3 regions of the Bradyrhizobium sp. WSM1253 genome follow, and region 2 is predicted to be linked to each of the others. Evidence: predicted binding sites of a transcription regulator. Region 2 holds the regulator's gene; each other region holds the start of a gene.

The links. The regulator PhoB, encoded in region 2, activates phosphate uptake and scavenging genes when phosphate is short. The targets are predictions, from matches to a motif close to TGTCATNNANCTGTCAT.
Region 1: a site for PhoB is predicted at 1,867-1,883, ahead of phnF (phosphonate metabolism transcriptional regulator PhnF). Genes of this name have one in related genera too.
Region 3: a site for PhoB is predicted at 1,403-1,419, ahead of BRA1253DRAFT_RS16910 (YdcH family protein). Genes of this name have one in related genera too.

What each region holds. Positions count from the first base shown of each region.
Region 1 is NZ_JH600073.1:4,086,996-4,090,262, forward strand. It holds gene BRA1253DRAFT_RS20890 (carbon-phosphorus lyase complex subunit PhnI) at 1-717, opposite strand, end outside; gene phnH (phosphonate C-P lyase system protein PhnH) at 720-1,328, opposite strand; gene phnG (phosphonate C-P lyase system protein PhnG) at 1,333-1,746, opposite strand; gene phnF (phosphonate metabolism transcriptional regulator PhnF) at 1,917-2,648, shown strand; gene phnE (phosphonate ABC transporter, permease protein PhnE) at 2,758-3,267, opposite strand, start outside.
Region 2 is NZ_JH600073.1:4,265,170-4,268,436, reverse strand. It holds gene pstB (phosphate ABC transporter ATP-binding protein PstB) at 1-124, shown strand, start outside; gene phoU (phosphate signaling complex protein PhoU) at 136-852, shown strand; gene phoB (phosphate regulon transcriptional regulator PhoB) at 876-1,583, shown strand; gene BRA1253DRAFT_RS21735 (GcrA family cell cycle regulator) at 1,803-2,315, opposite strand; gene BRA1253DRAFT_RS21730 (aspartate aminotransferase family protein) at 2,771-3,267, shown strand, end outside.
Region 3 is NZ_JH600073.1:3,270,526-3,273,792, reverse strand. It holds gene BRA1253DRAFT_RS16930 (GGDEF domain-containing protein) at 1-355, shown strand, start outside; gene BRA1253DRAFT_RS16925 (hypothetical protein) at 356-607, opposite strand; gene BRA1253DRAFT_RS16920 (hypothetical protein) at 631-849, opposite strand; gene BRA1253DRAFT_RS16915 (YdcH family protein) at 969-1,175, opposite strand; gene BRA1253DRAFT_RS16910 (YdcH family protein) at 1,504-1,683, shown strand; gene BRA1253DRAFT_RS16905 (NAD(P)/FAD-dependent oxidoreductase) at 1,852-2,955, opposite strand; gene BRA1253DRAFT_RS16900 (EAL domain-containing protein) at 3,158-3,267, shown strand, end outside.

The sequences.
Region 1 (3,267 bases), 180 kb from region 2:
TTCCGCCGAAAATTCGACATCGACCTCGCCGAAGCGGATTTCGCCGGCGAAGGGATGGTTGCGGCCGTAGCCGCGCTGGGTGGAATAGCCCATCGCCAGCAGAAACCCTTCGTCGCCACGCGCAAGGTTTTGCAGGCGCAGGTCACGATCGGCAGGAAAATTCAGCGGCTCGCGGGTGAGATCGCCGACGCTGGCGCCCTCTTCGGCCTGCGGGGAGGGCTCGATCAGGCCGTCGCGGCCGAGAATATCCGTCACCCGCGGCGTGGGCACTGTCGATGCTTCGGCCGTCGCCGGCGCTTCCGGTACGAAGCCTTCGGCGAGCGAGGGATCGAGCAGGCGGTGGGTATAATCGAAGGTGGGGCCAAGGATCTGGCCGCCGGGAATGTCCTTGAAGGTCGAGGACACCCGCCGCTGCACCCGCATCGCGCCGGTCTCGACCGGCTCGCTCGCGCCGAAGCGCGGCAGCGTGGCGCGGAAGGCGCGGATCAGGAAGATCGCCTCGATCAAATCGCCGCGCGCCTGCTTGATCGCGAGCGCCGCGAGCTCGCGGTCATAGAGCGAGCCTTCGCTCATGACGCGGTCCACGGCGAGGCCAAGCTGCTCCGAAATCTGGTCGAGGGAAATTTCCGGCACGCTTTGATCGCCGCGCCGCGCACTGGCGAGCAGGCGATGGGCGTTCTCGATGGCGCGTTCGCCGCCTTTGACTGCGACATACATGCTTAGCTTCCCTTGCTCACGACGCGCGTGGTGCGCGGGACCGCAACCACGGCATCATCCGCGACCAGGACCACATCGATGCCGCGCGGAAACAGCGCTTCGTTAATACGAAGTCGCTCGAACAGGTCGAACGGCTTGATCGAGGCCTTGAGCGTCGCGACGCCGTCGATGCCGGGACCGCGCAGCTCGAAGCTGCGCCCCGAATGCAGGCTCTCGACCTGAAGGATCAGCGTGGTCGACCGGTCCGGATATTCGCTGGTGCCGAGCGCGAAGCGCTCGAGCGAAGGCAGCGCCCCGCCTTCGCTGATCAGCGCGAAGCTGACGATCGAGGAATCCTGCACCACCGGCGCGCCCGTGTGGAACTTCAGCCATTTTGTCACGTCGGTGCTTTCCGACATGCGCGCATCGAGCCAGAGCGGCGTGTCGTGATCGAACAGCGTCAGCGCGATCGCGGCCGTGCCGCGCATCATCACATGAGGCGCGCCTGATGTCGGCACGATGCGCTGGACCGACCCCGGCCGCGCCATCGCGTCCATGACCGAGCGAAAGGTCGATTGCGCCGACAGCACCTTATCGGCGAACCCCGGCGGCAGTTCCGCAATCGTGGTCATGATCTCACCCCTCACCGCGCACCATGGTGTAGAAATCAACCTTCGTCGCAGCGGTCTCGGCCGCCGCTTGCTTGCGCCTGACCATAAGCTGCTCACGCAACGGCGCGATGATGTCCCGCTCCACCGCGCCACTGAAATCGCTGGACTGCACCAGCGCATCGCACAGCGCAATCAGCCGCGCCTTCTCACCGTCGCGACCGAGCGTGTAACCGAAACCGACCTCGCCGCTCGCAAGCCGCACCGCAGCCCGCGACACCGTCGCTTCGCCGAGATTGAATGGCGCACCGTCGCCGCCGACCCGGCCGCGCAGCATGACGAGGCCGTTTTCCGGCGCGCGCAGATCCTGATGCGCCGGCAAAGCGAGAGCGCGGAGGCGAGCGGCGATCTCGCCCGCCTCCGCGTGCGCCAGCACGGCCATTGCGGCCTTGCGCTGGGCTTGCTGATTGTTGTGCTGGGTCACCAGATCTACCGAAACTTTCTGCAGAACTTGCCGAATCCAAGTTGTCTATGATACTAGACAACTTCATACGGGAGCGCCATGACTGTTTCGTGACAAAGGCGTGATTTCTGGAGTAGCTTCCGAGCCACATGAGCATGCAGGACACAGCCTCCTCCGGCGTGGCGTTGTGGCGCCTCGTTGCCGACGGCATCGAGCGCGGCATCGCCGACGGCCGCTTTGCGGCCGGCGACAAGCTGCCGGGCGAGGTGGAGATCGCCGAAACCTATCGCGTGAACCGCCACACCGTGCGACGCGCGCTGGCCGCGCTTGCCGAGCGCGGCATCGTGCGGGCCGAACGCGGCAGCGGAACCTATGTCGAGGCGCAGAAGCTCGCTTATCCACTGCGCTCGCGGACCCGCTTCTCCGAGATCGTCGGCGCCGACGGCCGCGAACCGCATGGCCGGCTGATCGAGGCGTCCGATGATGTCGCGACCCGCGAACTCGCGCGGGAACTTGGATTAAAGGCCGGCGCACCATTGGTGCGGATCGAGGCGATGCGCCTCGCCGACCGCACGCCGATCTGCGTCTCCACGACGTGGCTGTCGGCGCAGCTGTTCCCGGGTGCGGGCGACGTCTTTGCTGCCACCCGCTCGATGACGAAATTGCTCGAACATTACGGCGTCCGCGACTATCGCCGCGGCGCGACCCGGATCACCGCCGGCATTGTCGACGCCACCGACGCCGCGCGGCTCGATCTGGCGCTGGGACGACCGATCCTGGTGGTCGATGCCACCGACCACGATCTCGACGGCAAGCCGCTGGTGACCAAGCATTCGCGCTTTGCCGCGGAGCGGGTGGAATTTCTGGTGGAGAACGGGTGAAGAATCGTAGGGTGGGCAAAGGCGCGCTTGCGCCCTGCCCACCATCTATCCAACGTCGCGATTGAAGTGGTGGGCACGCTTCGCTTTGCCCACCCTACGAAATCGGTGATCAGGCCACCGCCCTTCGCCCAATAATCGCAAACCGCAATTTTCCCGAGACGAAATCGATCGCGGCGACGGCGACCAGGATCATCAGGATCAGGAACGACACCTTCTGCCATTCCAGTACGCGGATCTGCTCGGCGAGCTGGAGGCCGATGCCGCCGGCGCCGACGATGCCGATGATGGTGGCCGAGCGCGTATTCGACTCGATGAAATAGAGCACCTGCCCGGCGATCACGGGCAAAACCTGCGGCAGCAGACCGAAGCGGATCTCGTGCAGCGCGCTGCCGCCGGAGGCGCGGATGCCCTCGACCTGCTTCTGGTCGGCGCCCTCGATCGCTTCCGAGAACAGTTTTCCAAACGCGCCGAAATCGGACACGGCAATGGCGAGCACGCCGGCAAACGGGCCGAGCCCGACCACGTTGATCCACACCAGCGCCCAGATCAGCGTGTCGACGCCGCGGATCGAATCCAGGAAACGTCGAATCGGGAAGCGCAAAATGCTCGACGGCACGAC
Region 2 (3,267 bases):
CGTCTCCGACAAGACCGCCTTCATGTATCTCGGCGAGCTGATCGAGTTCGACGACACCAGCAAGATCTTCACGTCGCCGACCGACCGGCGCACGCAGGATTACATCACCGGCCGGTTCGGCTGAGGAGACGCGACATGGCTTCCGAACATACCGCAAAGGCTTTCGACACCGACCTCCAGGAACTCACCCGCCTGGTCGCCGAGATGGGCGGCATCGCCGAGCGCATGATCGTCGAGTCCGTCGACGCGCTGATCCGCCGCGACGTCCCGCTCGGCCAGCGCGTCGTCGCCATCGACACCGAGCTCGACGCGCTGCAGAAGCGCATCGAGGAGCGTGCGGTGCTCACCATCGCCCGCCGCCAGCCGATGGCGGTCGATCTGCGCGAGATCGTCGGCGCCATGCGCGTCGCGACCGATCTCGAGCGCATCGGCGACCTCGCCAAGAACATGGGCAAGCGCGTCGCGGCGCTGGAGACGGACTTCCATCCGCTCAAGCTGTTCCGCGGCCTCGAGCACATGACCGACCTCGTGCAGCAGCAGGTCAAGTCGGTGCTGGACGCCTATGCCGCGCATGATTTGCCGGCGGCGATGGCGGTGTGGAAGGGCGACGAGGAAGTCGACGCCATCTGCACCTCGCTGTTCCGCGAGCTCCTCACCTACATGATGGAGGATCCGCGCAACATCTCGTTCTGTATTCACCTGATGTTCTGCGCCAAGAACATTGAGCGGATCGGCGACCACGCCACCAACATCGCCGAGACCGTGTTCTACATGATCGAGGGCCAGGCGATCACCGACAAGCGGCCGAAGGGCGACATGACGACCTTCGCCAACACGGTACCGAACACCTGAAGACTTAAGGGAGCGACGACCCGATGGGCGCACGCATTATGGTGGTTGAGGACGAGGAAGCCCTGACCGAGCTTCTCCGCTACAACCTCGAAGGCGACGGCTATGACGTCGAGACGGTGATGCGCGGCGACGACGCCGACACCCGCCTCAAGGAGCACATCCCCGATCTGATCGTGCTCGACTGGATGCTGCCGGGCCTGTCAGGCATCGAACTGTGCCGCCGGCTTCGCACCCGTCCCGAGACCAAGCAGCTCCCGATCATCATGCTCACCGCGCGCGGCGAGGAGAGCGAGCGGGTGCGGGGTCTTGCGACCGGCGCCGACGATTACATCGTCAAGCCGTTCTCGGTGCCGGAGCTGCTGGCGCGCGTGAAGGGCCTGCTGCGGCGCGCGAGCCCCGAGCGGCTCGCCACCGTGCTTGCTTTTGGCGACATCGAGCTCGACCGCGACAAGCGCCGCGTGGCGCGCTCAGGCCGGCCGATCGATCTCGGTCCGACCGAATATCGCCTGCTGGAGTTCTTCCTGGAGCACCCGGGCCGGGTGTTCTCGCGCGAGCAACTGCTCGACAGCGTCTGGGGCCGCGACATCTATATCGACGAGCGTACCGTCGACGTGCATATCGGCCGCCTGCGCAAGCTGCTCAATCTCGGCCGCGAGCAAGACCCGATCCGCACCGTCCGCGGCGCCGGCTACGCGCTGGATGATCGGTTTGCGAAGGCGGAGCAGGTGTAGGGTTGCAGGCTTGTTTGTTGGCGAGCTGTCCCTGCATTCTCCGATGTCGTCCCGGACAAGCGAGCGCTGATCCGGGACCCATAACCACAGGGAGTGGTTTGGCGAAGACTCCGAGTTACCCCTTTCGCACGACTACTGCGTGCTCGGAGTATGGGTCCTGGCTTTCGCCAGGACGACACTGAAATTATTGAACTGTCTTTGCGCGACGACTTGCCGTGATTACCGCGGACCCGGCTTCACCGGTGCGCGGCGCCGATCCGACGCCGGCTGGTACGCAACACGCGAGTGCTGGGCGCAATAGGGCAGGCCGGACAGCGCCCGTCCACCGCAGAAGAAGAAGTCCGGGCTCGAGGGATCGCCGACCGGCCAGTGGCAGGTCGCCTCGTTCAATTCGAGCAGCGACAGCCGCTGGCTCATCGGCACCACGTTGTCGTAGGTGACCGGATCCGGCTCAGCCTCGACCTCGAAGGCCTGCGCCAGCGCGGTGTTGCCGCGCGAGATCGGGCGGCTCACCCGCATCATGTGCTGCGCGGGGCGCGCCTTGCGCGGCCGGGGCGCTGCCGATGATGGGCTCTTGGCGCGGCCCGAAAGACCGAGCCTGTGCACTTTGCCGATCACGGCATTGCGGGTCACATTGCCGAGCTCCGCCGCGATCTGGCTGGCCGAAAGTCCGGCCTCCCAGAGCTTTTTCAGCTGCTCGACGCGATCATCGGACCAGGTCAAAACCGTCATTGCACCCTTTCCCTCGCTGCGCGCCAGCCATCCTGGGGCCTCGCAGCGAATGCCTAAGCCTTCAAAAACCCGTGCCGCCAGAATCCCTTAAGGCTCGCCGGGCGCGTCTTGAACGCCCGAACGTTTACGCCGGTACATAAGGACTTAAAGATCAGAACCACTGCACGAGATGTCGTATCTGACAATCCAAACGCTACAATATGGCGTGACTCCCGCGCAAGAGTCCGCCGACTCGCTTCCACATGTTCCGTGGCTAAATCCCGCAAAATCGGCACCGCAAGACTACGGATTCAGCGTTTCGCGAGGCTTTCCGGGCGGCATTGACACCCGTTTCACCAGGCCTAAGATAGTCGCACGTGCCGCCCTCAAGAGGCGGCACGTTTCGTTTTCCGGGCCGGTCGATGGTGCGTTGCGTAATGCACGCTTACACCGTCCGCAACATTCAAGTGACCGTCATGACTAACAGCGCAGCGCCGCATTTGCTCCCCGTTTTCGCCAGGTCCGACCTCGGTTTCGAGCGTGGCGAAGGCTGCTGGCTGATCGCGACCAATGGCGAGCGCTATCTCGATTTCACCTCCGGGGTGGCGGTGAATGCGCTCGGCCATGCCCATCCGGCGCTGGTCGCGGCGTTGCAGGAACAGGCCACGAAGCTCTGGCACATGTCGAACCTGTTCCAGAGCCCGGACGGCGAAAAGCTTGCCGCGCGCCTGTGCAATGAAAGTTTCGCGGACTTCGTGTTCTTCTGCAATTCCGGCGCCGAAGCGCTGGAATGCGTGATCAAGGTCGTGCGCCGCTATCACGCCGCGAAGGGCCATCCAGACCGCTATCGCATGATCACCTTCGAAGGCGCCTTCCATGGCCGCACGCTGGCGACGCTGGCCGCGACGGGTTCGGCAAAATATCTCGAAGGTTTCGGCCCACCCATGGAGGGCTTCGACCAGGTTGCGCATGG
Region 3 (3,267 bases), 990 kb from region 2:
TTCCTTCGGCCATGCGGCCGGCGACGAGGTGCTGAAGGCGATTGCCACCACGCTGACGCGGCAGATCCGCGCCTCCGACGTGGTCGGCCGGCTCGGCGGCGACGAGTTCGCGCTGCTGCTCTGGAATCTCAGCGAGACCGACGCCAAGGCGAAGGCCGCGGCCTTCGAGCAGGCTGTCGACGAATTGTCCTTTGTCTTTCGCGGCCAGCACGTGAGCGCGGGCGCTTCCGCCGGCGTGGCCCTGCTCGGGGTACAGTCCGACGCCGCGCGCGCCCTGGAAGAGGCCGATGCCGCGATGTATGTGCGCAAGGCGCACCGGCGGCACGAGCCGCGCATCAGGCTCGTCAGCAGCTAGTTAAAGCGTGCCGAGGTCCTTCGGTACGTTGCCAAAGCTGCGAAGCAGTTTGGCGTCGCCGAATTCGCCGGTCATGGGATCGCCGCTGCGGCTGAACGCGACGGCGCCGGTGTGGCCGGCGCCGTGCGACATAACCTCGGCGCGCCGTAACGCGGCCGCCGCGGTCTGGCATTCCTCGGCCGCACCTGCGACCGGCGATCCGTCCTCGTCGGTCAGGAAAGGTAATGCAACGTAATAGGTGACATCGGACATGGTCGGCTCCGATAGCTGACAGCTCAGGCTGCGCTGCTCTTGCTCCGCATCTTGCTGCGTGAGGTCTCCGGAATGCAGCCGGCGGAAATGGCCGCCTGCAATTCCTCCAGCTCGGCCTCCAGATATTCATTGGCCATGATCAGCGCCTTGATGGTGCTGCGCAGATTGCCGTCGCACATCGCGATCGCCTGATCGCAGGCTTGTTCATAATGGCTGTTGTCGAGAAGGGCGGTTGCCGACATCTGCGTTTTCCTTGGACGGTTTTCCTGGGGGCGTTGGTGCGCAAATGTTCTTATTTTGTTCCTTTCGAGTCAAGCGGATTCGCGTGCGGCGAGCTGCCGTAAAGCTCTCCTCCTGTGGATCAGGCGATGATGTCGGGCGTGATCTGGTCTTCGATGAACGCGATACGGTCACGCAACAACAGCTTGCGTTTCTTCAACCGCTGTAACCGCAACAGGTCGGGCGCGGGCGATTGATGCAGTGCATCGATCGCCACATCGAGATCTCGGTGTTCCTGGTGCAACCGGGCGAGCTCGGATTCGAGTTCGCGCGCATCTTCATTGGTCATGTCTGCGGTGGCCGAAAAACCGATAGGCGTGAGATTAAGGCTGTGGATGCCCTGTGGAAACTATCGTCCTTGCGCGCCGTGATCGCAAGCGATCTCGGGCTGTCCTGCGCCGATCTCCCGCGAGATATTTCTGCCGGTCGCTGCGGCGTTGCGCAAGCGCATTGATATCACGGATTTTTCCCGCGTGGTTCCCTTACTCACGCTTCGTTACATATGAATTTTTAAAAATGACACTGCGACGACTGATATCCATCGACAGAACGAATCGGTGATGTACACTTCCTCGTCCGGTCGAATCCAAGGTTCACCCCTACCGAGGAGGTTTCGAATGACAATTCAGGCACATCTGGTTGAATTGGAGCGGAAGCATAAAACTCTCGAAAACGAATTGCACGAAGCTCTCGTGCACCTTTCAACAGACGACCTGCAAATTGTTGAGTTGAAGCGCCGGAAGTTGATGGTCAAGGACCAGATCGAGCGTCTCAGGCACGGCGACACGCTCCACTAGCAACCCCCGTAACAGCGTAGAGTTGATCGCACCCTTTCAGGCAGGGATGGGAGTCTTTGCGCTCATCCCTGCTGCAAGGCGCGCACCGTGCAAGGATTTGTGCGGCTCTAGCTTCTTGTCTGGACGCGGTTCTTTACGCGCAACTGGAATCCACTTCGCTTTAAACCGCTAGACATTTGCGAGCTCGGCGACGTGATCCGCGATCGCAAGCGATGACGTCAACCCGGGCGACTCGATGCCGAACAGGTTGATCAGGCCTTCGACGCCGTGATCGCGCGGGCCCTGCATCAAGAAATCCTGCGTGGCCACCGCCGGCGGCACGATCTTCGGGCGGATGCCCGAATAGCTCGGCATTAGCGCGCCGTCAGGCAGCGTCGGCCAGTATTTGCGGATCGCCGGATAGAAGCGCTCGGCGCGTGATGGGTCGACCTCATAATTGATCGTCTCGATCCATTCGACGTCGGGGCCGAAACGTGCCTGCCCGGCCATGTCCAGCGTCAGATGCACCCCTAGCCCGCCGGGCTCGGGCACCGGATAGATCAGGCGCGAGAACGGCGCCCTGGCATTGCAGCTGAAGTAGTTTCCCTTGGCGAGGTAGGCCGTCGGGATCCGTTCCAGCGGCATGCCCTCGATGTTGCGCGCCACCGTGGTCGCCGAGAGCCCGGCGGCGTTGACGAGGAGGCTGCATTGCAGCGTCATCGGCGCTTCGCCGCCCGCCTCGATTTCAATGACGCCGGCGGTGGCCTTGGCACGGATCAGCGGGGTGTGAAACGCGAAGGCCGCGCCCGCGTCCTCGGCTTCGCCGCGCAGCGAGAGCATGTAGGCGTGGCTGTCTATGATGCCAGTCGACGGCGACAGCAGCGCGGCGTCGCAGGCGAGCGCCGGCTCAAGCGCACATGCCGCATCGCCCGTGAGCAACTGCATGTCGAGCACGCCGTTGGCCTCGGCATGCGCCTTGATCGATTGCAGCTTCTCGGTCTCTTTCGGATTGGTCGCGACGATCAGCTTGCCGCTATTCCTGTGCGGGATGCCGCGCTCGGAACAGTAACGGTAAAGCGCGTGCTTGCCGTCGACGCACATGCGCGCCATCCAGCTTCCGGCGCGATAGTAGATGCCGGCATGGATCACCTCGCTGTTGCGCGAGGAGGTGATGGTGCCGATGGCCTCGGCTTCCTCGAGCACGATCACCTCGCGCCCGGCTTGCGCCAGCTTGCGAGCCACCGCGAGCCCGATCACGCCGGCTCCGACGACGACGCAGTCGACCCTATCCATGGTAGTGCAGGACGTCCGCTCGAAGCGACGATGGCCTCACGCCTGGGACCGGCGGCGCGGGGGCGTTTTCCGTTAACGAAGCATTTATCATGTCAGGGCAATTGCCGTATTTGATGCCACATTTTTTCGTTGCGCGTACAGGCGTTTACCCGATCCAAACCCGCGAGGCCAGACAATCCGACGTTGAAATCGCGGGTGGCTGATGGCTGAGAAGAACTGGCACGCGGGCAGCGCGCTTCCGATTGCGGTGCAGGCCGTCGTGTGCCTGGCCGCAGCGGTGACGCCTGCGCGCGCCTTTGCCCTCTCCGACAG